2 regions of the Pseudoalteromonas sp. GB43 genome follow, and region 1 is predicted to be linked to the other one. Evidence: predicted binding sites of a transcription regulator. Region 1 holds the regulator's gene; the other holds the start of a gene.
What was found. Region 1 encodes FliA, which starts transcription of late flagellar genes. Its sites were predicted from a motif close to CTAAAGNTNNNNNNNNNNNNGCCGATA; they were not measured.

Region 1 (3,381 bases):
ACAATTGGCTACTTATGGTCGTATTATTGGTTGTGGTGTTAAGCAGGTAAAAGATGCGAATGAATTAGCTGAAGTGTTATACCATTTACGTAATAAGCGTCTAGTATTAATAGACACAGCGGGTATGAGCCAACGTGATTTACGTTTAACTGAGCAGTTAAATACCCTAATGCGTAATCAGCGTGTTGATATTCGTAGTTATTTAGTATTAAGTGCTACAGCACAGATAAATGTGTTGCAAGAAACCGTAAGACACTTTAAAAAGGTTCACCTAAGTGGCTGTATCTTCACTAAATTGGATGAATCTTTAAGTTTAGGTGAGATTATTAGCATAGCGATTCAAAATCGCTTGCCAATAGGGTATCTTACTAACGGTCAGCGTGTTCCTGAGGATATTCGCGTAGCGAATGCTGAAAAACTAGTGAAAAAAGCTGAACAATTGTATTTAAAACGAGCAAAAGCACAACATTCAAGACGTCAAGCAGTAGCGTCGAACACAGTAGGGATGTATGATTAACACAGTATTAGATCAAGCAAGCGGCCTGCGCAAAATGAATCAAAATAATAATAGTGGCGTTAAAGTTATCGCTGTGACTGGCGGTAAAGGTGGAGTGGGTAAAACCAACGTTTCACTCAATACCGCAATCGCATTAGGTCAGCAAGGAAATCGTGTATTAGTATTAGATGCCGATTTAGGTTTGGCAAACTGTGACGTAATGCTTGGCCTTCGTGTTGAACGTAACTTATCTCATGTTTTGTCAGGCGAGTGTGAGCTTGACGAAATTCTCGTTGAAGGCCCTGCAGGCATCAAAATTGTACCAGCGACGTCTGGTTCGCAAAGCATGGTGGAATTAACACCATCTGAGCATGCAGGTCTTATTCGCGCTTTTAGCGAGTTAAACACCGAGTTTGATATTTTAATTGTCGATACCGCCGCAGGTATTTCTGACATGGTATTAAGCTTTTCTCGTGCAGCCCAAGATGTTGTTGTGGTTGTATGCGATGAACCTACCTCAATTACCGATGCTTATGCGCTTATAAAAGTGCTTAGCCGTGAGCATGGCGTATATAAATTTAAAATTGTTGCCAATATGGTGCGCAGTTTGCGTGAAGGGCAAGAATTATTTGCTAAACTTTCAAAAGTAACGGATCGCTTTTTAGACGTTTCAATGGAGTTGGTAGCTACCATTCCTTATGACGAGAACATGCGTAAATCTACGCGACGTCAAAAGGTGATTGTTGAATTATTTCCAAACTCACCAGCTGCGGTGGCGTTTAAAACATTAGCAACAAAAGCAGTTAAGTGGCCGATTCCTAATCAACCTTCTGGCCATTTAGAATTTTTCATTGAAAAACTAGTAAACGGCTAACTATGACAACATCGGTGAATAAAGCGATGGGATATCAATCAGCACAAAACTTAAATGCGATTGTTGAAAAACATGCCTCTTTAGTTAAAAAAGTGGCGTGCCATCTAATTGCTCGTTTACCTGCCAGTGTCCAACTCGATGATTTAATTCAATCAGGCATGATAGGCCTAATTGAAGCATCAAAAAACTTTGATGCTAGCAAAGGGGCTAGTTTCGAAACTTTCGCTGGAATTCGTATTCGTGGTGCGATGTTAGACGAAATTCGTAGAGGTGACTGGGCACCACGCTCAGTTCACCGAAATGCTCGCCTTGTGGCTGAAACCATTTCCGAATTAGAAAGCACGCTAAATCGTGAACCTAAAGATACAGAAGTCGCTGAAAAACTTGATATAACGCTCGATGAGTACCATCATATTCTACATGATGTAAATTCTAGTAAAGTATTAGGTATAGAGGACTTAGGCGTTGATGAAGACGTCATTACACCTGTAGGTCAGGATTTAGGACTAGACAAACCGTTTAATAACGTTAAAAATGAGCGGTTTAACCAGTCTCTATTAACGGCTATCCAATCGTTACCAGAAAGAGATGCACTTGTTTTGTCTTTGTACTACAACGACGAAATGAACTTAAAAGAAATAGGACACATACTCGATGTTAGTGAATCGCGTGTGAGTCAGATACATGGTCAGGCGATGATTAAGCTCAAAGCAAAAATCAATGACTGGATTAATTAGTAGTAAGTAAATATAGGTTCAAACCTCACCGGAGGATGTTTTGGATAAAAACATGAAAATTCTTGTTGTTGATGATTTTTCTACAATGAGACGTATCATTAAAAATCTATTAAGGGATTTAGGTTTTACCAATGTGCAGGAAGCTGACGATGGGTCAACAGCATTGCCAATGCTACAAAATCAAGAATTTGATTTTGTTGTAACAGATTGGAACATGCCAGGTATGCAAGGCATTGATTTGTTAAGAGCAATTCGTGCTGATGATAGCCTTAAGCATATTCCTGTATTAATGGTGACAGCTGAAGCGAAAAAAGAACAAATTGTTGCTGCTGCTCAAGCGGGTGTTAATGGCTATATCGTTAAACCATTCACTGCTGCGACACTTAAAACCAAATTGGAAAAAGTGTTTGAACGTTTAGGTTAATCTAAGGGGAGAGGCTTATGTCAGCACTAGCTGCGCCTCAAATAAGTTTAGAGCAAGCTCGTCAACTTGTTGAGTTTCTTGAAAATGGTGAACAAGAAAAAGCTGATCAGCTGATACTTGAAACAGCATCAAAAGAACAATCAGAGCTGTTTGCTGAAATCGGTAAACTGACGCGACAATTACATGAAGCGCTAAAAAACTTTGATCTAGATACTCGTCTTTCAGATTTAACTACCGATGCGATCCCAGACGCTAAGCAGCGCTTAAATTATGTTATGGAAATGACAGAAAGCGCCGCTAACAAAACCATGGATGCAGTTGAAGCTAGTTTACCTATAGCGCAACAACTTGCAGATGAAATAGCGACGATTAAACCAACGTGGGATCGTTTAATGAGCCGAGAAATAGAGCTCGGTGAGTTTAAAAAGCTATGTCATAGCTTAGATAATTTTATGAATAACTCGCATACTAAAACCGATGAGCTACAGGGCTTGATGACCAATGTGCTGATGGCACAGGACTATCAAGATTTGACGGGGCAAGTAATCCGTCGCGTCATTGAGTTAGTGCGAGAAGTAGAAGACAGTTTAATTAATCTCTTAACTGTGTTTGGCAGTCAAGAAGATGGTCATCAACAACAAGAAAAACAGGCCATAGAAAAAGCACCTGCAACAAGTGATACACTAGCAGGTCCTGAAGGTCCATTATTGATAAAGACTCTCGTGATGATGTTGTCTCAGGACAAGATGAAGTCGATGATCTATTATCAAGTCTGGGCTTCTAAGAGGAGAGTAGCTGCATGAGCTTTGAAGTCGATGAAGATATTTTACAGGATTTCCTTGTTGAGGCA
Region 2 (3,381 bases), 1.4 Mb from region 1:
GCAAGGCTGTTAACTGACAATGGTATAGCTGTATTCAGCGAGCAGCAGTTGCCAGCGCTATTTGCTGCGCTGGCAGAGTGATTTTATTTACGTTGTAAAAACACACCTGATTCAATGTGATGGGTGTAAGGGAATTGATCAAAAATTGCAAAACGTTTTACTTCATGGGTTTTGCATAAATGATCAAGGTCACGTTCTAGGGTATCGGGATTACACGAGATATAAATAATGTTGTCGTAGTTCGCAACTAGGTCACAAGTTAGCGTGTCCATTCCAGCACGTGGTGGATCCACCAAGATTGTTTGGCAGTTATAGCTTTTCAGGTCTATGCCATCTAAACGAGAGAAGGTACGTTCGCCTTTCATTGCTTGAGTGAACTCTTCACTCGACATACGAATGATATCTAAGTTCTCAACCTTGTTTTGTGCAATATTGTATTGTGCTGAGTAAACCGATGATTTTGATATCTCAGTGGCTAATACCCGGTCGAATGAACCCGCAAGAGCAATCGAAAAGTTACCATTTCCACAATATAACTCTAGTAAGTCATTATTGAGGGGTTGGCAAAGCGCTTGTGCCCACTCTAGCATCTTGATGTTTACTTTCGCATTCGGTTGCGTAAAGCTATTTTCGACTTGCTGATAAATAAGCTCTTTACCGTTTACGTTTAAACGCTCGATAACGTAATCATTACCAATCACTTCTTTTTGCTTACGAGCACGGCCAATAAAATCAATCTTAAACTGTGTGCTCAGTTTTGCTTTAAGCTCTTTAATTGCTTGTAGCCACTGCTCATCTAGTTGTTTGTGATACAACAAGCTAACAAGGATCTCGCCACTTAAGCTTGAAAGGTAATCGATTTGAAACAGCTTACGGCGCAGAACTTCATTGTCTTTTAAGTTTTCGATCATCGCTTGCATCACTTCACCCACTAAAGGTGCTGCAGGATCAAACTCATCTACGCGGATCTTTTCTTTAGTTTGTTGATCAAACATGATGTGAAACAGGTCTTCACCTTCATGCCAAACACGAAACTCTGCACGTTGGCGGTAATGAATAGGATCAGAGCCGAACACTTCTAATTTTTCGACCCCAAAACGTCGAAACTGTGAGGTGATGCGCTGCTCTTTCTCACTCAATTGTGCATCATATTGAGTTGTATCAATTTTTATAACCGCCATGGCTGATTACCTTTTATCTCTTAGCTTTATAACGGCGCTATTGTAGGGAGCGCTGAGGATTTGTCTAGTTTTGTTATTTATTTTAGTGTCGTTTTTTTATACAAAAAACTTAAGTTCTTTGGTTTTTGGCCGATAATGAGTTAACCATAACATGGAGTCGGATCATGAAAATTGGCAACCTAGGCTATATGCCTAATACAAATGTGAATAAATACAATGGCAAGCAGGCATTGCAACAGCCTACCATTCAAAATCGTCAAGATAGTTATCAACAACGCGGTCGTGAGCTCGCGGCAAAAGTTCTTGATGATAAACTTGCTGAGGCACTTGGTTTACCTAAAGCCGAAGAGAAAAAAGATAAACCCTTGTTCGACTTTGAAGAGATCGTGAAAAACGTACTCGACTTTGTTGGCGGTGCACTTCGTAAAGCAAAAGCTGATGGTGCTGATGATGAAAAACTCAAAGGCATGCTAGGTGATGCACGTAAAGGTGTGCAAATGGGCATCGACGATGCGTATGATGAGCTTAAAGAGTCAGGTATTCTTAACGATGACATCGAAGAGGGCATCGAAAAGTCTAAAGAAGGTATCTTTAAAGGTATTGATGAATTAGAAGAAGACTTGTTCAATCCTAAACCTAATGCGGTTTCAGTAAGCCAGGCTCAATACATCAGTTTAAGTAATAACGCGGAGTACACTTTCACCACCGCTGAAGGTGACGAAGTAAGTATTAGCTTTGCTGATGCATACGAAAGTAAGTCTGCAAGCAGCTATAGCAAAAATGGCGACAACGAAGCCTTTGTCAGTGAGTCTTCGCAATCACGTGATTTATCATTCTCGATGTCGGTCAATGGTGATTTAAATGAGCAAGAGCAGCAAGCTATCAATGAATTGATGGAAGACTTGCAGAGTGTTAGCGAAACATTCTTCTCTGGTTCATTAGAAGAAGCCTTTGAACAAGCTAAAGAGCTGAACTTAGGTAACGAGCAACTAGTCGGCTTTACCATGGATCTGAAACAAACCAAAACAGTAGCAGCGATTAAAGGGTATGAAGAATATAAACCTGCTCCTGAAAAAGAAGTTGCTGAGAAAATAGCGCCATTTAATGACGATTTGAAACAGGCGTTTAATAAAGCGGGCGATATTGGTTTGCAAAATGAACTGGCTGGCATCTTACAATGGTTAAACCAAGATAAAGAAGAAGTCAGTAAGCTGGTGGATTATACCAAAGCAATGTTCGAACAAATGAATAAGCTACGCTCGTCAACAGAAGAAGAGGCATAGTCCTTTCTTTCTTTTTATAAAGCTGCATGGCAAACTGCTGATCTTTGATGATCCGAGGTAAGCAGTTTGTCAGTTCATATAATGGTGTTTGATTCTGGTATAGGTGGAACAACCGTACTTGAACAGATCCAAGTATTGATCCCAGATGCTGATTATAGTTATTTTATGGACAATGCTTTATTGCCCTATGGCGCGCAAAGTCAGCAAACGATCATAGCCCGCCTTTTAGCGCTACTACAGTTTATCGAGACAGCAAACTTACAGGTTGATATTCTAGTTATTGCGTGTAATACCGCCTCTACCTCTGCCTTAGAAACTATTCGTCAGCACACAAGTATAGAAGTTGTCGGGGTAGTACCTGCAATAAAACCTGCTTGCGCTATAAGTAACAGCAAACATATTGGTTTACTGGCAACACCATCAACCATCAAGAGTCGCTATACTGCAAATTTAATTAGTACTCATAGCCAAGACACACAAGTCAGCTTATATGGCTCAACTGAGCTGGTAGAAATTGCAGAAACACTATTTCATACGCAGAAAATCAATAAAGCGAAGCTTGAGAAAGTATTGAGTAATTTAGCGATAGCAGAAGATATAGATGTACTGGTACTTGGCTGTACACACTTTCCATTACTAGCCAGCGCGATTAGTGACTACTATAAACAACAGATCTTCCTTATTGACTCAGGCAAAGCGATTGCTAAGCGCGTTGAAAGTTTAATTGCTCTACGAGGCTTTACTCTTACTACAGATAAAAAAAAGCCGCTGCACTATTATGCAACGGCTCCTATTGGTCATTCGCAATTAAGCGTTGAGCTTATTACGCTGACTGATCAGATCCCTCACGAAAGCTGTTAGCTTCGTTCTCTTGTTTTTGTTTTGCCTCACGCACTTTTAAAGTACGTTGTTGGAAT

Region 2: ACRWSG_RS07330 (DUF5610 domain-containing protein) is a predicted target of FliA. The motif match lies at 1,290-1,316, and genes of this name have one in related genera.

What each region holds. Positions count from the first base shown of each region.
Region 1 covers NZ_JBPCHJ010000001.1:2,889,962-2,893,342, forward strand. Annotated here, with positions in the region: gene flhF (flagellar biosynthesis protein FlhF) at 1-517, shown strand, start outside; gene ACRWSG_RS13710 (MinD/ParA family ATP-binding protein) at 510-1,370, shown strand; gene ACRWSG_RS13715 (RNA polymerase sigma factor FliA) at 1,397-2,107, shown strand; gene cheY (chemotaxis response regulator CheY) at 2,148-2,531, shown strand; partial or broken gene ACRWSG_RS13725 (protein phosphatase CheZ) at 2,549-3,315, shown strand; gene ACRWSG_RS13730 (chemotaxis protein CheA) at 3,331-3,381, shown strand, end outside.
Region 2 covers NZ_JBPCHJ010000001.1:1,538,325-1,541,705, reverse strand. Annotated here, with positions in the region: gene ACRWSG_RS07340 (2-thiouracil desulfurase family protein) at 1-81, shown strand, start outside; gene trmA (tRNA (uridine(54)-C5)-methyltransferase TrmA) at 84-1,181, opposite strand; gene ACRWSG_RS07330 (DUF5610 domain-containing protein) at 1,346-2,464, shown strand; gene murI (glutamate racemase) at 2,531-3,325, shown strand; partial or broken gene ACRWSG_RS07320 (RNA recognition motif domain-containing protein) at 3,288-3,381, opposite strand, start outside.